Martelella endophytica: one gene and its partner. The protein of the gene in region 1 interacts with the protein of each later gene in a pairwise test. Links are inferred from orthologs where the notes say so. Each region holds a gene or a part of one and is shown on either strand. Other genes may lie near its edges.

The links.
Region 2: the proteins of ligA (region 1) and leuS interact in binary tests that used the Escherichia coli proteins (3 or more experiments, as listed by UniProt). The link is inferred for Martelella endophytica from one-to-one orthologs.

What each region holds. Positions count from the first base shown.
Region 1 is NZ_CP010803.1:3,934,533-3,944,515, forward strand. The notes cover bases 3,493-6,388. They hold ligA (NAD-dependent DNA ligase LigA), read right to left. Parts: upstream 6,067-6,388; coding sequence 3,919-6,066; downstream 3,493-3,918. Other genes in these bases: TM49_RS18180 (CreA family protein), read right to left, coding at 3,493-3,803; TM49_RS18190 (endonuclease/exonuclease/phosphatase family protein), read right to left, coding at 6,126-6,388. Outside these bases: TM49_RS18155 (GlxA family transcriptional regulator), read left to right, coding at 1-515; TM49_RS18160 (YdeI/OmpD-associated family protein), read left to right, coding at 632-1,189; TM49_RS18165 (50S ribosomal protein L11 methyltransferase), read right to left, coding at 1,258-2,142; TM49_RS18170 (SCO family protein), read right to left, coding at 2,192-2,791; TM49_RS18175 (GFA family protein), read right to left, coding at 2,797-3,270; more of TM49_RS18180, read right to left, coding at 3,318-3,492; more of TM49_RS18190, read right to left, coding at 6,389-6,974; TM49_RS18195 (phospholipase D-like domain-containing protein), read right to left, coding at 7,042-8,487; DNA repair protein RecN, read right to left, coding at 8,744-9,983. UniProt on the Escherichia coli protein: DNA ligase that catalyzes the formation of phosphodiester linkages between 5'-phosphoryl and 3'-hydroxyl groups in double-stranded DNA using NAD as a coenzyme and as the energy source for the reaction.
Region 2 is NZ_CP010803.1:1,062,724-1,072,959, reverse strand. What follows is about bases 2,995-6,143. They hold leuS (leucine--tRNA ligase), read right to left. Parts: upstream 5,832-6,143; coding sequence 3,195-5,831; downstream 2,995-3,194. Other genes in these bases: TM49_RS04875 (YggS family pyridoxal phosphate-dependent enzyme), read left to right, coding at 6,009-6,143; lptE (LPS assembly lipoprotein LptE), read right to left, coding at 2,995-3,202. In the rest of the region: TM49_RS04900 (ParA family protein), read left to right, coding at 1-542; TM49_RS04895 (ParB/RepB/Spo0J family partition protein), read left to right, coding at 562-1,440; holA (DNA polymerase III subunit delta), read right to left, coding at 1,549-2,595; more of lptE, read right to left, coding at 2,636-2,994; more of TM49_RS04875, read left to right, coding at 6,144-6,680; TM49_RS04870 (DUF1413 domain-containing protein), read right to left, coding at 6,687-6,908; TM49_RS04865 (LysE family translocator), read right to left, coding at 6,910-7,542; TM49_RS04860 (pyrroline-5-carboxylate reductase), read right to left, coding at 7,564-8,340; TM49_RS04855 (NADPH-dependent FMN reductase), read right to left, coding at 8,421-8,996; TM49_RS04850 (winged helix-turn-helix transcriptional regulator), read right to left, coding at 9,081-9,464; acs (acetate--CoA ligase), read right to left, coding at 9,810-10,236.

The DNA of each region.
Region 1 (9,983 bases):
GCACCGCCTCGCTCGACATGATGCTGAACCTCATCGGCCGTGAATTCGGCGATGGCCTGGTCAATGCCATCTGCGAACAGGCGCTGACCGACCGCGTCCGGCCTTCGACCGAGCGCCAGCGCCTGCCGCTGAGAGCCCGCCTCGGCGTGCAGAACGGCAAGGTGATGCAGATCATCGAATTGATGGAGGCGAACCTCGCCGAACCGCTGTCGCTGATCGAGATCGCCGACGCCGTCGGCCTGTCGCGCCGCCAGATCGAGCGGCTGTTCCGCCAGGAAATGGGCCGCTCGCCAGCGCGCTATTATCTCGAAATCCGACTCGACCGCGCCCGCCGCCTGCTGGCGCAATCGGCGATGCCGGTGGTCGATGTCGCGGTCGCCTGCGGTTTCGTTTCGGCCTCGCATTTCTCCAAATGCTACCGCGAGATCTATCACTGCTCGCCGCAGCAGGAACGGGCGCAGCGCCGCCAGGCCCGCATGGTCGTGCGTGAAAACGCGATGAGCCTCGCCGTCTGAGCAACGCCGCAAAGACCAGGTGGACTGGAGGCCGAGAGTGAAGAATGCAGCCTCACAGCGATGCGAAGAAGATACAACCCGTGGCAGCCTCCGACCGACCCTGATATGGTTTCCTCATGAAACATGTTGAATTCAAAACCGCAGATGATCTGGCCAGTTGGCTTGGCAAAAACCATGCCGAAGAGACCGAACTTTGGGTGCGAATTTTCAAGAAAGGCTCCGGCAAGCAGTCGGTCAACTGGCAGGAATGCGTCATCGCAGCCATCGCCTGGGGATGGATCGATGGTCGCAAGAACGCGCTCGACGACCACTCATACCTTCAGCGCCTCACCCCCCGTAGAAGAAAGTCCAACTGGTCCCAGAAAAACAGGGAGCACGCCGAGACCCTCATCGCAGACGGCAAGATGTCGGCCTTTGGCCTCAGCCAGGTCGAAGAAGCCAAGGCGGATGGTCGCTGGGACGCAGCCTATTCAGGCCAGGCCGATATGGTCATTCCGCAAGACTTTCTGGACGCTCTCGAAGCGCATCCCAAAGCAAAAGCGTTCTTCGCGACGCTCGGCAGGGGCAACCGATTCCCGATCTACTACAGGCTCACGACAGCCAAGAAGCCCGAAACGCGCTCGAGACGGATGCAGAAGATATTAGAGCAACTGAACCGTGGCGAACCGCTCTAGATCGGCTCGCGGATTGTCGGCTTTCATTTTCGTGTAAAGAACCCGAAGCTGCTCTCGCGCGCCTAAACTCAGCCTTTCAGCAGCAGCGTCACCCAGCCGTCGCGCCAGTAGGTGCGCACATGGCGAAGGCCGACGGTATTGTAGGCCGAGAGCACTTTCCAACGCTGCTCGGCGAGAATGCCCGAGAGGATGACCGAGCCTCCGAGGGCCAGATGCTGCGAAAGCCCGGGCGCGAGCTTCATCAGCGGCCGGGCGAGAATGTTGGCGATGATCAGATCAAAGGGGGCGGCCCGTGCAAAGGCCGCGTGGTGAAACCCAGGCGCCGTCGCAAAATCGACGCCGGAGACGATGCCGTTCAGCCGCGCATTGGCGCGGGCGACGCGGACGGCGACGGGGTCGACATCGGTCGCCAGCACCGGGATCGGCGCCAGCATGCGCACGGCCATTGCCAGAACACCCGTGCCGGTCCCGAGGTCAAGCGCGTTCTGCGGCCGCTCCGCCTTCAGCACCGTATCGATCATTTCCAGGCAACCGATCGTGGTGCCGTGATGGCCGGTGCCAAAGGCTTGGCCGGCGTCGATCTCGATTGCGAGGTCGCCCGGCCGCACATGGTGACGGTCATGGCTGCCATGGACGAGGAAACGTCCGGCACGCACCGGCTTCAGGCCCTCGAGCGATTTCGCGATCCAGTCGATATCGGGAATGTCTTCACGTTCCACCGGGGGATGGTCGCTGCCGAACAGGCGCTCCAGCACGGACGCAAATATCTCCGCCAGCGCCGCAACCTCCGAAGCATCCTCGAGATAGACCGAGGCCTCCCAGATGTTCGCCTTCTCGTCGATCTCCATCGTTGCGAGCGCATAGGGCTCCTCGCCGAGGGCGGCGGAAAGGCCATCGAGCACCTGCCCTGCCCCGGTTTCATCGGTGGTGACGTAAAGTCTGAGCTGGCTCACGGCGGCGGTCTCTTTCTGGTGGTTCATTCGGTCGGCCTGCGGCAGAAGCTCAGCCCTTCAGCAGGTTCTCGAGCTTCTTTCGGGCGACCTCGGGGTCTTCGTCATAGGCGATGGTGCCGTCCAGCACACCACCGTCATCGAGCATGAACACGGCAGCGTTGTGGTTCATCGTGTAATCGCCGTCCGGGTCGTTCGGATCGAGCGGCACCTTTTCATAGTAGATACCGAAGCCATCGACCATCTTCAGCACCTTTTCCGGATCGCCGGAGACGCCGACAATGCGATCGGTGACGTTGGAGAGGTAGCGATGCATGATTTCGGGCGTGTCGCGTTCGGGATCGACGGTGATCCAGTAGGCGTCAAACTTGTCGCCGTCGGGGTCGACCTCGTGCAGAAGCCCGTTCAGCTCGTAGAGCGTCGTCGGGCAGACTTCCGGGCAATGGGTGAAGCCGAAGAACAGCAGCGTCGGCTTTTCGCGGAAGGCGGCTTCGGTGATCTCTGCGCCGTTGCTGTCGGTCAGCGCGAATTTCGGCCCGAAGGGAACGTTCATCATCTTTTCGTTGGTGCGGCCGATCTCGTAGACCAGCCAGGCAATCATGGCGCAGATGATGACGACAGCAGCCCAGAGCACCCGTCGGAAAGTCTTCATGCCGTTCATTCCTCAAGCAAACCGTGCCGGCGGTGCCATTCCTCGATCGAAAGTTCGGGATAGCCGCCGAAGTGGACATGGCCGGGCCCCTCCGGCACCTGCACCCATTCGGCCTTGGAATCAAGCATGATGTGGACGATTTCGGGCGGCGTCGGCAAAGGCGTGTCGACCGCGGAGGCCATCGGATGCACCAGTTCCGGCCAGCGCGGGTCATAAAGATAGAGCGAGGTGCCGCATTCGCCGCAGAAATGCCGTTCGCCCTCGGAATGGCCGTGCGCCATGCGCGCATGATAGAAACGCTTGTATTCGGCGCCCTCGATCTCAAGCGTGGCCGAATCGGCACCGAGATTAATGGCATAGCCACCGCCACCACCGGTCTTGCGGCAGATGCTGCAGTAGCAGCGCATATAGGGATAGGGGGTGCGGCTTTCGACCGAATAGCGGACCTTGCCGCACTGGCAGCTTGCCTCGAGTTTCATGGCGCTCTCCCGGGTGTCACTTGCGCTTTGCGACCGAACGAAGCGAACTAGTTCGGCGCCCCGTTTTCCCACACCACGTCCTGACCGTAAAGCGGCACGGTCGAAAGCGACATCTTGGCCGAGCCCTCCACCACCTCCCGCGTGTGGGCAAGATAGACCAGCGTCTGATTTTCGCTGTCATAGATCCGGTTGATCACAAGCTGCTTGAAGATCAGCGAACGACCGGCCTTGAACACTTCCTCGCCACCCTTGTCGAGCGCGATGTCGCCGATCCGGATCGGTCCGGTCTGGCGGCAGGCGATCGAGGAATTCGACGGATCCTCGAACCAGTTGCCGTTCGAAAGCCTGTCGATGATCGAGCGGTCGAAATAGGCGATATGGCAGGTCACGCCATCAACCTCCGGATCCTGCAACGCCTCGACGATGATGTCGTTGCCGACCCAGTCGACCCCAACCTCGCCAACCTCGGCGGCCGAAGCGGCAGAGGTCAGGGCTGCCAGACCGGCCACCAGTGAAATCAAAAATCCGCGCATCCCAAATCTCCCGTAGAACTGGTTTTGAAGATAGGAAGGCGCGGTAGTGTTACAAGCGGTTGACGCGCAAAGCTGCGGGAGAAACACTCAGATCGGTTCGGAAAAATCAGTTCGCCTACGCCCCGATGAGCGCTAGCCACTCATCCTCGTCCATCGTCTGAACGCCCAGCTCTTCCGCCTTCTTCAGCTTGGAGCCTGCGCCAGGGCCGGCGACGACGATGTCGGTCTTCTTCGAGACAGAGCCCGAGACCTTGGCGCCGAGGCTTTCGGCCTTGGCCTTGGCCTCGTCACGGGTCATCTTTTCGAGCGTGCCGGTAAACACCACCGTCTTGCCCGCGACGGGGCTGGAAAGATCGACACGCTGCTGGTCGTCCTCCGGCGTCACCTCCTGCAGCAACCGGGCGATGACATCTGTGTTGTTTTCCTCGGCATAGAATTCGACGATGGCGCGGGCGACGACGGCGCCGATGCCGTCGATATTGTTGAGGTCGTCCCAGGCATCCCCCTCGCCTGCCGCCGCCTCCCGCATCGCCTTCTCGAAGGCGCTGTAGGAGCCATAGGAGCGGGCGAGCAGCTTTGCCGTCGTCTCACCGACATGGCGGATGCCGAGCGCGAAGATGAAGCGGTTGAGCGCGATACTCCGGCGCTCGTTGATCGACTGGAACAGGTTGGCGACCGAGGTCTTGCCCCAGCCGTTGAAATTCTCGAGCTTCGTCAGCGTATCGCCCTGCCGGCGCTCCAGCGTGAAGATATCGGGCGCGGTGCGGATCGAAAGCGCCTCGTCCTCATGCTCGAAGAAGAAGTCTACCTGCTTGGTGCCAAGCCCTTCGATATCGAAGGCATTGCGCGAGACGAAATGCTTCAGGTGCTCGACCGCCTGCGCCCGGCAGGAGAAACCCGCCGTGCAGCGGCGCACCGCATCGAGCTTGCCGGTTTTCTCGTTGATCTCGCGAACCGCATGGGCACCGCACACCGGGCAGTGATCCGGAAACACATAGGCAACGGCATCTTCCGGCCGCTTGTCCGGCACGATATCGACGATCTGCGGAATGACGTCCCCGGCGCGCTGGACGACCACGTAGTCGCCGACACGGATATCGCGGCCCTCGCGGATCGGCTCGCCGTTCGAGCCCTTGCCGGCGATATAGTCCTCGTTGTGCAGCGTCGCATTGGTGACGACGACCCCGCCAACGGTGATCGGTTCGAGCCGTGCCACCGGTGTCAGCGCTCCGGTGCGGCCAACCTGGATGTCGATCGCCGTCAACCGCGTGATCGCCTGCTCGGCCGGAAACTTGTGCGCCGTCGCCCAGCGCGGCGAGCGCGAGCGAAAGCCGAGGCGGGCCTGCAGGTCCAGCCGGTCGACCTTGTAGACGACGCCGTCGATATCATAGTCGAGATCGCCGCGCTGAACGCCGATCTCGCGATAGTGGTCCAGCAACGCTTCGGTCGAGGACAGCCGTTTCATCAGCGGATTGACCGGAAAGCCCCACGCCTCGAAGGTCTTCACCATGCCCATCTGGGAATCGGCCGGCATTTCCGACATTTCGCCCCAGGCATAGGCGAAGAATTTCAGACGGCGCTTCGCCGTCACCTGCGGGTCGAGCTGACGCAGCGAGCCCGACGCGGTGTTGCGCGGGTTCACATAGGTCTGCTTGCCCTCTTCGGCGAGCGCGGCGTTCAGCGCCGCGAAATCGCTCTTCGCCATATAGATCTCGCCGCGAACCTCGACGATCGCCGGCGCGTCCTTCGGCAGGCGATTCGGGATTTCGGATATGGTGCGGACATTCGCCGTCACGTTTTCGCCGGTAGCCCCATCGCCGCGGGTGGCGCCGGAAACCAGCACGCCGTCCTCATAGCGCAGCGACATCGACAGCCCGTCGATCTTCGGCTCTGCCGTAAAGGCGATCGAGCCATCCGGCATCTGTCCCAGGAAGCGATAGACCGAGCCGATGAAATCCTGCACGTCCTCATCGGAAAACACGTTGCCGAGCGACAGCATCGGCACGCTGTGGGTAACCGGGGCAAAGGCCTCGGACGGCGCCGAGCCGACGCGACGCGACGGCGTATCGGCACGAATGAGGTCGGGGAACCGCGCCTCGATCTCGTCATTGCGGCGCTTCAGCGCGTCATATTCTGCGTCGGTGATCTCCGGCGCGTCCTTGCCGTGATAGGCCTCGTCATGGCGCGCGATCTCGGCCGCGAGCGCGGCAAGCGCGGCTTCCGCCTCTTCCCGGGTCAGCGCATCGACCGCTTTCTTCGCCATGGCACACTCCTTCGCGACGTTTCCGCTGAATTAGAGCACCGGACAGGGTGCGGGCAAGCTCAAAGCGGCGCGCGTGCCGCTTCGCCATCGCCGGCGCGGTCCTCGCCGCGCAAAACGGCGGTATCGAGCAGCGCCGTCAGCGGCAGATGGTCCGAAGCGACGCGGGCCAGCGGCGAATCATGCGCGGCGAGATCGAGCACCAAGCCGTCGCGGTTGGAAATGATTCGGTCGAGCGCCAGCACCGGCCAGCGCGCCGGAAAGCTTGCCCTCGGCGGCGGCAGTTCGCCGAAGGCGGCTTCGAAGCGCTTCAGCGCCGAGCCATCGCCAAGCCGCCACTCGTTCATGTCGCCCATGATCAGCGAGGCCGCCTCGTCGCGATTGCCGAGGAGACCGAGAATATGATCCGCCTGCTGCCGGCGCGAGACCCTGAGCAGGCCGAGATGCACGGCAACGACCCGCAGCAAGCTCCCGTTGTTCAGCGCAATCTCGGTGAGCAACGCCCCGCGCGGCTCAAGCCCCGGCAGTTTCTCGCGGCGAATGTCTCTGATCGCGCCATCGCGAAACAGCAGCACGTTTCCGTGCCAGCCATGCGCGCGTACACTTGCCTCAGCCGGCACGGCGATCAGCCCGGTTTCCTGTTCGATCCGCTTCAGGTCGAGCAGGCCGGTGCGTTCGCCGAATCGGGTATCGGCTTCCTGCAGCGCGATCAGGTCGGCGCCGATCTCGCGGATCACCTCGAAGGTCCGGTCGGGATCGAGCTTGCCGTCGACGCCGACGCATTTGTGCACGTTATAGGTCGCGACCCTCAGGCCTTCGCCCTGCAACGGCACGGCCTCTTCCGGCCGTTTCCCGTTTTCGCGGATCGAACGCATAACGGCATTTGCAAGCGGCGATTTCAAAGGTTTCATGACGGCGAGGCATTCCCATTCAGCGTCGGTGACCGGCCTTTACATTCGACAACCAATATGGCGCTTTTCAGAGATAGGGCAATCCCAGCCAGAGGATGCGGTCGCGCAAACGCCAGACAAACGGTCGGGCCGCCAGAGCCTCCAGCGTGATCCGCTCCGAATTCGTCAGCGCGCCACCGATACGGGTTTCGAGATCATTGGCGAAGTCGGCATCAAAGACTTCCATGTCGGTCTCGAAGTTCAGCCTGAGCGAGCGGGCGTCCATGTTCGAGGAGCCGAGATAGGACCACTTTCCGTCGATCGTCATCAGCTTGGAGTGGTTGAACGGGCCGCGATCGCGCCAGATGCGGGTGCCGTCGCGGATAATCTCCGCAAACTGTGCCGTCATCGCATAGTCGACCAGAGCCAGGTTGTTGGCGCCGGGCACGACGATGTCGACCTTGACGCCGCGCCGCGAGGCGGTGGCGAGCGCGGAGACGAGATCGCGGTCGGGCAGGAAATAGGGCGACATGATCATCACCCGTTCTTCCGCGACTGAAAGCGCGCCGATGATCATGCTGTTATTGTTGCCGAGATTGCGATCGGGACCGGATGGCACGATGCGGGCGACCACGCCATCGGGGCTCGCCATCTTGTCGTCGAACTGCCAGGCGGGGCCTTCAAGCGCCTCGCCGGTTTCGAAATACCAGTCGGTGGCGGCAACCGAGAGATAGTCGGCGACGGCCGGGCCGTGCAGCTCGAAATGCGTGTCATGGGCGGCGTCCTTGCCGGTGAACGCCTCGCGGATGTTCATGCCGCCGGCAAAGGCCGTGTCGCCGTCGATCACCATGATCTTGCGGTGGGTACGCAGGTTGGCATAGGGCAGCCGCATGCGCAGCAGAACCGCGCCGTTGAAGGTGGCGACGCGCACGCCCTTGTCCCGCAAAAGCCCGGTGATGCGCGGGCGCGAATAGCGCGCGCCGATGGAATCGATCAGGATCCGGACCTCGACCCCACGCTGAACAGCGGCCGCAAGGCTGTCGACGAAGCGACGGCCGATCGAATCGGCGTCGAAGATATAAGTCTCCATCAGGATCGAATGTTCGGCGCGGTCGATGGCTTCGAGCATCGCCGCATAGGCATCATCACCGGTGGTCAGCAGCCTGACCGTGTTGCCGGCCGTCGCCGGCGTGCCGGCAACGCTGTTGCCGAGGTTCCAGAGCGCCGCCATGCGCGGACCGAAGGCTTCTGCGATTGCCTCCCGGCTCACCAGGTGCAGCTTCTCCTCGCGTGCTACCGCGTCATAGAGCCCGGTGCGCCGGTCGCGCACCGAGGCGCGGCGCATGCGGTTGATACCGGCCACCGCATAGATCAGCGCTCCGAGGATCGGCGACAGCATGATGACGCCGACCCAGCCGATGGCAGCGCGGACCTCGTCCTTGGTCATCGTCGCATGAATGGCGGCGGTCGCGCCGAACAGGAAGGATATGACCGCCAGAATATGCGGCCAGTAATGCTGCAGAAAGCCTTCCATCGGCGTACGTCCCCTTCGTCGCTATGCCACCGCAATGGAGGCGGTTCGTGGCCGAGGCCTCCGCTCCTCTTGTCTCCCACCTAGGGGAGGGAAATGCCCCGACAGGGGCAGAGAGGGTGAACCCTTTCGGCAATTTCGGCGTTCGCGGCCTGTGCCCCTACCCCTCTCTGTCGCATTGGCGACATCTCCCCCGCAAGGAGGGATATCGACGGGAGCAAGTCCGCATTTGTCTTCATCCTATATCAGCAAAACCCAATCAACCATCGCCGGCAAGCAGCTTGGCCGCAGCAGCGCGCGCTTCGGCGGTCACGCTTGCCCCCGCCAGCATGCGGGCAATCTCCTCCTGCCGCTCCTCGGGACCGATGACGGCGACGCGGGTGCTGACCATGTCCTTGCTGCCGGCCTTGGAAATGAGGAAATGTCCGCCGGCGCGGGCGGCGACCTGCGGGGCGTGGGTGACCGAGAGCACCTGCACATTTTCGGCGAGCCGTTTCAGTCGCTGGCCGATCGCATCCGCAACCGCGCCACCGACACCGGTGTCGATCTCGTCGAAGACCAGCGTCGGCGCCGAGCCCTTGTCGGCAAGTGCCACCTTCAGCGCCAGCAGGAAGCGCGACAGCTCGCCGCCTGACGCGACCTTCATGATCGGCCCCGGCCGCGTGCCCGGATTGGTCTGAACCTCGAAGGACACCGTGTCGATGCCGTCAGCGGTGGCATCCTGCGGGTCGCTGGCGACAACGGCGGCGAAGCGGGCGCGCTCGAGCTTCAGCGCCGGCAATTCGGCCTGCACCGCCTCGCCAAGCTGGGTTGCCGTCTCCTGACGCTTGACCGACAGCCTGCCCGCGGCCTCGCCGTAGGCCTTTTCCGCCGCCTCGGCTTCGGCCGCAAGGGCGGCGAGCCGGCTCTCGCCAGCATCGAGTTCGTCAAGATCGGCCACCATGCGGGCGGCAAGCGCCGGCAATTCGGTCACAGGCACGTTGAACTTTCGGGCAGCACCCCGGATCGCAAACAGCCGCTCCTCGACGCGCTCCAGTTCCTTCGGATCGAAGGCGGCACGGTCAAGCGCCGCCTCGACCTCCATCTGCGCCGACGACAGCTTGTCGAGCGCATCGTCGAGCAGTTCGACGGAGCTTTCCAGGAGACCGGGAGCCTCATGCGACTTGCGCTCCAGCCGACGCACCAGCGAGGCGATCATCGGCACGGGAGACGCATTACCACTCAGGAATTCCAGCGCTTCGGAAATATCGCTCGCAACCCGCTCGGACTTCATCATCGTTGCCCGGCGCTCGGCGAGCTCGTCCTCCTCGCCGTCGACCGGCGAAAGCGTCTGCAGTTCTTCCACGGAGGCACGCAGGTACTCGGCCTCGCGCATGGCTTCCTCGATATGAGCGCGATGCTTCTTCAGACGGCGCTCGGCATCTTTCCAGACGCGGTGAAGCTCGCCGACCGTTTCGACATCCGGCACGAGCCCGCCGAAGGCATCAAGCAACCGGCGG
Region 2 (10,236 bases), 2.9 Mb from region 1 along the record:
ATCTCGATATCGTTCCGTCGACGCTCGATCTTCTCGGCTTCGAGCTTGAAATCGCCTCCGATCCCCGCCGCGTCTTCAAGCTGCGCGATGCCTTGCAGCAGCCGGAAGTCGGCGAATACCGGTACGTCTTCTGCGACTGCCCGCCATCCTTCAACCTGTTGACGATGAATGCGATGGGCGCCGCCCAGGCGATCCTGGTGCCGCTGCAGTGCGAGTTTTTTGCGCTTGAGGGGCTCGGCCAGCTTCTCGACACGGTCAAGGAGGTTCGCAGCACCATCAATCCGCGCCTCGAAATCCAGGGTGTGGTGCTGACCATGTATGATTCCCGCAACAATCTTGCCCAGCAGGTGGTTTCGGATGTGCGCGAATATATGGGCGACAAGGTCTACAAGACGCTGATCCCGCGCAATGTTCGGGTTTCGGAGGCACCGTCCTTCGGCAAGCCGGTCATTCTGTATGATCTCAAGTGCCAGGGCAGCCAGGCCTATATCCAGCTCGCCTCCGAGATCATCCAGCGCGAGCGGGCCTTAGCGGCAGCGTGATTCCAAGGTGGTGCATGACATGAGTGAAGACACATCCAAACGGCGCCTCGGCCGCGGCCTCGCGGCCCTGATCGGTGATATTGACAAGGCCACTCCTGAGGAAGCCGTAGCAAGCCCCGTCATGGCTGCCGATCGGCGCGTGCCGATCGAATTCATCAGCCGCAATCCCCGCAATCCGCGCCGCCATTTCGAGGAAGAGGATCTGCGCGATCTCGCTGCGTCCATCCGCCAGCATGGCATTGTCCAGCCGGTGGTGGTGCGCACGATCGGCGATCAGCGCTTCGAGATCATCGCGGGCGAGCGCCGCTGGCGCGCTGCGCAGCTTGCCGGGCTTTCGGAAGTGCCGGTACTGATCCGCGACGTCGACGACCGCACTGCGCTGGAAATCGCGATCGTCGAGAATGTCCAGCGCGCCGATCTCAATCCGTTGGAAGAAGCCAATGGCTACGAACTGCTGATGGCGGAGCATGGCTATACGCAGAACGATCTTGGCGAGATCATCGGCAAGAGCCGAAGCCACGTTGCGAACAGCCTGCGTCTTTTGAAGCTGCCCGAAGGCGTGCGCGACATGCTGGCACAGGGAGACCTGTCGGCCGGCCATGCGCGCGCGCTGATATCGACGCCCGATCCGGAGGCGCTGGCACGTACCGTCGTCGAGCGGGGCATGTCGGTTCGCGATGCTGAAAAGCTCGCCCAGCGCGCCATTGAAGGCGTCAGGCCATCGCGGCCGGCGAAGGAAAAGGATGCCGATACGCTGGCACTGGAACGCTCGCTCTCCGATCGTCTTGGTCTTTCGGTGACCATCGATCACAAGACCGGAGGCGGTCAGCTGAAGATCGCCTATTCCACGCTCGACCAGCTCGATGACCTTTGCCGCAGGCTCGACCGCACGCCCTGAAGGATGTAACCGAAAATTGATATGGTACAATTTTTGGTTCGTTTATCAGGCGCTTGCGAGAGGTTATAGCCGATAGAGACGACGGTTGAGCATCTGCCCTGCCGAGAACTATCCGCGCATCACACCCCTGTTGGAGCGCAGCGCCAGCGCCAGAAGCGTCTGCATGGCGATACTTTCCTCGAGTGCAGGATATTGCCGGGTCTTCAACACGGCATCGGAAAGCATTCGCAGCGCACGCGCGGTCGCGTCCCCGTTCCAGGCCGAAAGTGCCTTTTCGAACAATGGTTTGCGCTTGAAGAAAATGCCGCGGCCATGGCTCTGCATCACCTGGCTCACGCTCTGACGCTTGCCTTCGATATCGGCACGCATCAGGTCGAGCATGTGAAACTGCCGCAGGCAGCCGTTGAGGATCAGGAAAATCGGTGTTTTCGACTGCGCGATCTTGGCCATGGCATGGCGAAGTGCGGCAATATCGCCGGCCAGCACCGCATCCACCGCATCATCGGCCGAAATGGCGCTAGCGTCGCCGATCACGGTGGCAACATGTTCCTCATCGATGACATCAAGGCCGCGGGCAAACAGGACGAGCTTTTCGATCTCGTTGCGGGTTGCCAGCCGGTCGCCGCCGATGAGGGAGAGAAGGAGTTGGCGAGCCGGGGGCGTGATCCGCAGGTTTGCACTGCCCAGGGCCTCATCGACGAGACCGTTGAGCGCGCGTGTGTCATCGGCATAACAGGGGATCGCGGCGATGCTCCGGGCGCCCTCCGCAGCCTTGCGCATGGCGGTGCCCTTGCGCAGCTCGCTGGCCTCGATAATGAGAAAGGCGCTTTGCGGGGGTGTTTCGGCGAGCATTTTCAGCACGTCGGCGAGCACCTTGTCGTTGCCGCCCGCGCGTACCCAGACGAGTCGCTCGCCGCCGAAGAGGCCGATGGCGTTCATTTCGTCCATGATCCGCCCGGCGTCGCCATCGACATCGCCGATATCGAGCTTCATTACCGAAAACGGGTCGTCGAGCGCCACCCTTGTGCCCTTGGCTATCAGCGAGGCGCGCTCGCTGACCAGGCCGCGATCGGGTCCATAGACCAGGAATGCGCGGTATTTGCCGGCATCCTGGCGCAGGAAGGCATCGAACTGGTAGGACTTTATCTCGGTCATCGCGATCCGGCCCTGGTGGAGGGCGCCGGTGAAACCGACGCTATTTCAACGGCTTATCGGTTCCGGGCGCCGGCGGAAGCTCCTCCGGCGGCTCGGTGTTGAGGGCGATGGCGATATCGGCGTTGATGATTTCCGCCACCTCGCGGGCGGCGCGCCGCTCGGCGTCGCGGATTGCCCGCTGCTTGGCGAACTCCTGCGAGGGGAAATCGACGAGCGCGGTGGCGCGACGCTGACCGGAGGCCAGCAGCTTGCTGTCGGAGCGGCGACGCACGGAGAAGTCGGCGGTCACGATCGTACGGCCGGCATCCGCGGTGTCGGACGAATCATTCACCAGAACATCGGTCGTCACGGCATAGGCGGTGACACTCACATCATATTTCGGATCGAGGCTTTCGCCCTTGCCGCCGCCGGTCAGGAAGATCAGCTCGTTCAGCACGGCCTGCGCCACGGGCGTCGACGGCGTGTTGAAGGCGAGCTCGTGCATCTTGGCGTTCAGTGCCGCACCCTGGACACCGCCATAGAGCGGGCGCACCTGGCAGGAGGAGAGCGCCAGGACCGCCGCAAGGGCGGCGGCCGGCAGAGCGGCGCGGAAAAGGCGATCAGACAACAATGTTCACGATCCTTTGCGGCACGACGATGATCTTCTTCGGGGCCTTGCCATCCAGCGCCCGGACCACCGCTTCCAGTTCCATCACCGCGGCCTTGATGCTTTCGGGATCGGCATCGCGCGCCACCGTCAGCTCGGCGCGCTTCTTGCCGTTCACCTGCACCGGCAGGGTAATCTCGTTATCGGCGGTCAGCGCGGCATCGTAAGCCGGCCAGGCGGCCATGGCGAGCATACCCGTCCCGCCCAGCACCTGCCAGCACTCTTCGGCAAGATGCGGCATCATCGGTGCAAAACAATGGGTCAGGAACAGGCTGGCTTCCTTGAGGGCGCCCAGTGTCTCGGCATCCGCCTTGCCCTTGGCCGCTTCGGTCAGCGGCGCGGCCAGCACATTGACGAGTTCGTAGATGCGCGCGATCGCCTTGTTGAAGGCCAGTGCCTCGATGTCGCCGGCAACGGCTTTCAGCGTCTTGTGGGCGGCGCGCGAGATTTCGAGCGCCTTACCCCCGGTTCCGGGCTTTGCCTCGGCAGCGGCGAGCGCAGGGGCGGCCTCGGAAATCAGCCGCCAGATGCGCTGCACGAAACGGAACGTGCCTTGTACGCCGGCCTCCGTCCAGACGACATCGCGATCCGGTGGACTGTCGGAGAGAACGAAAAAGCGTGCGGTATCAGCACCATAGGTCGAAAGAATATCGTCGGGATCGATGACGTTCTTCTTCGACTTCGACATCTTTTCGATGGAGCCGATCGTGATTTCCTCGTCGGTGTCGATGAGGAAGGCCTTGCGGGTCCCGTCATTTTCCTCGATGCGGATCTCGGTCGGCGAGACCCAACGGCCATTCGGACCGCTGCCGCCGGCGCGATAGGTTTCGTGCACCACCATGCCCTGTGTAAACAGGCCCTTGAACGGCTCGTCATGGCTGACATGTCCGGTCGCCTTCATCGCCCGGGTGAAGAAGCGCGAATAGAGCAGATGCAGGATCGCGTGCTCGATGCCGCCGATATACTGATCGACGGGCAGCCAGCGGTCGGCGATCGCCGGATCGGTCGGTGCATCCTCGTGCGGTGCGGTGAAGCGGGTGTAATACCAGCTCGAGTCGACGAAGGTGTCCATCGTGTCGGTCTCGCGCCGGGCCGGCTTGCCGCAATGCGGGCAGGCGACGTTGCGCCAGGTCGGGTGGCGGTCGAGCGGGTTGCCGGGCTTTTCGAAGTCGATGTCGTCCGGCAGCTTCACCGGCAGGTCGGCCTTCGGCACGGGCACCACGCCGCAGTCGTCGCAGTGGATCACGGGGATCGGGCAGCCCCAGTAGCGCTGGCGGGAAATGCCCCAGTCGCGCAGGCGGAAATTGACCTTGCGTTCGCCGCGCGGTGCACCGCGCACGATCTCGGCTTCCAGCTTGCCGGCAATGGTTTCAAAGGCTTCGTCCGTTCCCATGCCGTCGAGGAAGCGCGAATTGATCATCACGCCGTCATCGGTATAGGCCTCGTCGCCGATTTCGAAGGTCGCCGCATCGCCGCCCTTCGGCATCACAATGGGTGTGACGGGCAGGCCGTATTTGCGGGCGAAGTCGAGGTCGCGCTGGTCGCCGGCCGGGCAACCGAAGATCGCGCCCGTGCCATAGTCCATCAGCACGAAATTGGCGACGTAGACCGGCAGCTCCCAGCTCTCGTCGAAGGGATGGCGCACGCGGATGCCGGTGTCAATGCCCTTCTTTTCCGCTGTTTCAAGTGCTGCCAGCGAGGTGCCGGTATGCCGGGTTTCCGCGCAGAAGGCGGCAACCTTGTCGTCGTGCTTGGCGGCTTCGCGCGCCAGCGGATGGTCGGCGGAGATCGCCATGAACGAGGCGCCGAAGATCGTGTCCGGGCGGGTGGTATAGACCTGCAGCTCTTCCTGGTCGCCCGCCTTGCCGGCGCCATCGGCGATGTCCCAGCGGATCAACAGGCCTTCGGAGCGGCCGATCCAGTTCTTCTGCATCAGCCGGACCTTTTCCGGCCAGTGGTCGAGCGTGTCGAGTGCGTCCAGCAGGTCCTGGGCAAAATCGGTGATCTTGAAGAACCACTGCACCAGTTCGCGCTGTTCAACCAGAGCGCCGGAACGCCAGCCGCGGCCTTCGATCACCTGCTCATTGGCGAGCACGGTCATGTCGACCGGGTCCCAGTTGACCTTCGACTGCTTGCGGTAGACCAGGTTCTTTTCCAGCATGTCGAGGAACAGGTGCTGCTGGCGCTGGTAGTATTCGACATCGCAGGTCGCGAATTCGCGGGTCCAGTCGAGCGACAGGCCCATGGATTTCAGCTGGTTGCGCATCGTCGCGATGTTTTCGTAGGTCCAGTCCTTGGGATGAACCTTGTTCTGCATCGCCGCGTTTTCAGCCGGCATGCCGAAGGCGTCCCAGCCCATCGGGTGCAGCACGTTGAAGCCGCGCGCCCGCTTGTAGCGCGCCACGACATCGCCCATGGCATAGTTGCGGACATGGCCGATATGAATGCGCCCCGAAGGATAGGGAAACATTTCAAGCACGTAGTAGGTCTCGCGCGGGTCGGCATTGTCGGTCACGAAGACGTTGTCATCGTTCCACTTTTTCTGCCACTCGGGTTCGACTTTACGCGGGTTGTATCGTTCGGAGGCCATATCGGTTTTACTCGGTCATTTTCTTTATCGATTTTGGCGGTGAGCTTCACCATGAAAGCGCTTCAGCGTCAAGTAAATCGGGGTCGATAAAGGGCGCTGCAAAGGCTTTGCGGCGTTGCGGTGCGCCGCGCCTTTGCCATATGGTGGCGCCGCAAACAAAGAGGAAGGTGCGAGTGCATGGGTGTCAGCGAAAATCTGCAAGAGGTTCTGGGCAAGTTACGGGCGGCGGAACATGCCGTTGAACGGCCCGAAGGGGCGGTGACGCTGGTGGCCGTTTCCAAGACCCACGAGGCCGATGCGATCCGTCCTGCGATCGAAGCCGGCCAGCGTGTGTTCGGCGAGAACCGGGTGCAGGAAGCGCAGAAGAAGTGGCCGGCGCTGAAGCAGGAGACGGCCGATATCGAGCTGCATCTCATCGGTCCGCTGCAATCCAACAAGGCCGAAGATGCGGTGAAGCTTTTCGACGTCATCGAGAGCGTCGACCGCGAGAAGATCGCCCGCGCGCTGGCCAAGGAGATCGAAAAGCAGGGCAGGGCGCCGCGGCTTTATGTCCAGGTCAACACCGGAAACGAGCCGCAGAAGGCGGGTATCGACCCGCGCGAGACGGCGGCCTTCCTGAAGCTCTGCCGCGAGGAGCTCGGCCTTCAGATCGAAGGCCTGATGTGCATTCCGCCGGCCGGCGAAAACCCCGGTCCGTACTTCGCGCTGCTCTCGGAGCTTGCCACCGAAAACAGCGTGCCGAAGCTTTCCATGGGCATGTCCGGCGATTATGAAATCGCCGTCGCCTTCGGTGCGACCAGCGTGCGGGTCGGCTCGGCGATCTTCGGCGCAAGAGACTACTCGGCCTGATGGCGGTCAGCCGCGCTTGAGATAGACCCGGCCGCCGCCCTTCTTGCGGCCGGTGTCTTCGATGCCGGGGAATTTGCCCTTGCGCACGGCATTCAGGAATTCCCGGCCGATCTTCACCTTGTCGCCGATATAGAGGCGGTTCCAACCTTTGCCATAGAGCGTCGGAAAGTGAAATTCGCCATGCTCGAGCGCCAGCAGTCGGTTTGCGATTTCGTCTTCATCCAGCATGTCAGAAACGCGTCGTCAGCAGCTTGAAGCCGGCAAAGGCGAAGAAGGCGGCCATGACGCCCTCGATGCCGCGGCGGGCCCGGCGATAGCCGCGCACGACGAGGCTTGAGGAGAACAGCACGGCAAGGCCATTGAAGGTCAAGAAGCCAATGACGAGCGCGCCGGCGATGAAGACCGCGATCACCTGCGGATCGGCTCCGGCCGGCAGACCGATGGAAACCAGCGACACCCACGCGAAGATCGCCTTCGGATTGGTGAGATGGATCAGCAGCCCGCGGCGGTAGTTTGTCGCAAGACTGGCCGATGCGGAAACGGCGGTTTCCAGCACCTCCGTCCGCATCGCGCTGCGGAAGCTCTTCCAGGCAAGGAAGAGGAGATAGAGGCCGCCCAGGCATTTGAGCACCACGAGGCCGTAAGCCAGCTTCGTCACCACCGCCGCCATGCCCGTGCCGGCAAGAAGCGCCCAGCAGAACGAGCCGGTCAGCACGCCATTGGCAAGGGCGATGGCCCGCCGGCGATCGCCAGCCATGGCCGTGCCGGCAATCGCCAGCGTGGCAGGGCCAGGGCTCACCACGGCGATGAAATAGGCAAGCCAGGCAAGGCCGAGGGTGGGAACAAGCTCGGTTAGGGGCATGCGGCGCTCCTTTGCGCGCGTTCAGGATTTGCCAGCTTCGAACCGATCCCAGATTCCGTCAAGAGCCTTCCACAGCGCCTGATAGGCGCCGTCATCCTTCAGGTTCTTCAGCACCTGCTCATTGGTGCCACCGCGGGTGGCAGAGTGGCCGGTCAGCGTTGCGAAGCTGTCGTCCGGCGCGTTGCGGGCCGTTGCGGCCAGCGCATAGAACACGGCGCCGGAGAAGGCACGCGCCTTGTCGGCGGGCACGGACTTCGCCTCCAGCCAGTCGGAAATGGTCTCGTAATAGGCAAAGGCGCCGGCGAGCGTTGCGGTGGCGACGCAGAGCGCCTGATATTCATCCTCGGTCTCGACAGCGACCGGCGTGCCGAGCGGGGCAAACATCGCCACCACATCCTCATCCGGCGGGAAGATCGGCGTCGGGCCGCCATGGAAGGCGACGGCGGGAAGCGGCGTGGCAAGCGTCACCCGCATTGCCGGTGCCACCAGTTTCTTCAGGCGCTCGACGCCGAAGGTCGCCATGAAGCTGATGACGTGACGGGCGGTGCCGAAATTGAGCCCCTCAAGGATCGCTTCGGCATCCTGGGGCCGGAGCGCCAGGCAGACGGTATCCGCCTCATCAATGACCGCCTGGTTGCTGCCGGCAACTGCTACATTGTCGAACGTCGCGGCAAGTTCGGCGGCGATGTCGGCATTGCGCGGCGAAAGCAGGATGACGGGCTTTTCGCCCTCAGCCGTCGAAAGGCCGGTGACGACTGCCTTGGTGATTTCGCCGGTTCCGATGAATCCGATGGTCATGGCATTCCTCATGTGCTGTTTGCGGCAGCATAGAAAGCCATGACCTGTTTGGAAACGGTGGGACGGAAAGAAACCCGCGTTCAGGCGTCGCGCGCGGTCTTCAGCGCTTTCGTCCACCACAGGAGATCGTCGGTCATCGCCGTGGCGCTGTCGATCAGATAGGGGAAATCGGCCATGGTCTTGCCCTCGCGCAGAATGCCGAGCAGTTCGGCCATGCCGATATGGACATTGTGCTTGAGGGATGCCACCTGCAGCTCCGCCAGGATCAGCCGCAGCTGCTCGACGGCACGGGCGCCGCCGGTGCCGCCATAGCCGATGAAGGTTGCCGGCTTGCGGTTGAATTCCTTGTAGGCGTAGTCGAGCGCGTTCTTCAAGACGCCGGTGACGCTGTGATTATACTCGGCGACGGTGAAGACATAGCCGTCGAGGCTTGCGATCTTCTCGCCCCAGCGGCGCGCGACCTCGTTTTCCGGCGGCACCCATGCCGGCGACATCTTCTCCTCGAAGAACGGCATCGGATAGTCGCGCAGGTCGACGACCTCGAAATCGGCGTCGTCGCGATCCTTGATGATGTCGCGATACCAGTTCAGCGGATGGTCGGCGAACCGCCCTTCGCGGGTCGATCCGACGATGATGCCGATCTTGGGCCTGGTCATGGAAAACTCCTTGGTTATGAACAGTAACCAGGGAGGTAATCGTAAGCGGAAATCTCCGCAAGACGGCACTTTTTCGTACGCCGCTTACCTTGCGGTAACCGGGTCTTCCTTGGCCAGATCGAAGGCGATCTGCGACTGGTAGATGTCTTTGGCGTTTTCCCGCGTCCAGGTGAACAGCGGCATCATCGCTTCCTGCAGCCCGGCCCCGCGTTCCGACAGCGCATATTCGACGCGCGGTGGAATGGTCGGATAGACGGTGCGGATGACAAGCCCGTCGCGCTCGAGATTCCTCAGCGTCACGGTCAGCATGCGCTGGGAAATGCCGCCAACGGCGCGGTGCAGTTCCTTGAAACGGATCGCCTCGTTTCTCTCCAGAACACGCATCACCAGAATGGTCCACTTGTCGCCGATGCGCGACAGCAGGTTGCCGATCGGGCGGCAGTCTTCCGGCAGGTGATCAGGATGCATGGCAGGCGCTCCAGTTACGATAGGTGCGCAGGTTACCGGAACGGAAGACGGAATTCAAATTCCGCACCACTTGTTCGCTTGCGGGCAGTTCAGGTCGTCTCGGTCGAGCGCCGTCGAAACCCCGTCCAAAACAATCTCTTCCCAAGAGGGAGAGATGCCCCGGCAGGGGCAGGGAGGGGTGAAACCTCTCCGTAAGTTCAGAGCTTGCGGCCTATGCCCATTACCGCTCTCTGTCGCGTAGGCGACATCTCCCCCTCAAGGGGGGAGATTATCGGATGAAGCGCCCGCGTTCCAATTCAGAGTGATTGGACAGCCGTACCCTCAAAGGGTCGGCCCGTTCCTACCCTATGCCGCCTTTGCCTTGTTCTGCCGGTTCTCGATCAGGTCGTCAACCACGGCGGGGTCAGCGAGTGTCGAGGTGTCGCCGAGCGAGCCGAAATCGTCCTCGGCGATCTTGCGCAGGATGCGGCGCATGATCTTGCCGGAGCGGGTTTTCGGCAGGCCGGAGGCGAACTGGATCTTGTCGGGCGTGGCGATCGGGCCGATCTCGGCGCGCACCCACTTGATCAGCTCCTGGCGGAGCGCCTCGTCGCCCTCGTGCTCGCTCATCAGGCTGACATAGCAGTAGATGCCCTGTCCCTTCACCGGATGCGGATAGCCGACGACGGCGGCCTCCGAGACGAAGTGGTGGGAGACGAGCGCGCTTTCGATCTCCGCAGTGCCGAGACGGTGGCCGGAGACGTTCAGCACGTCGTCGACGCGGCCGGTGATC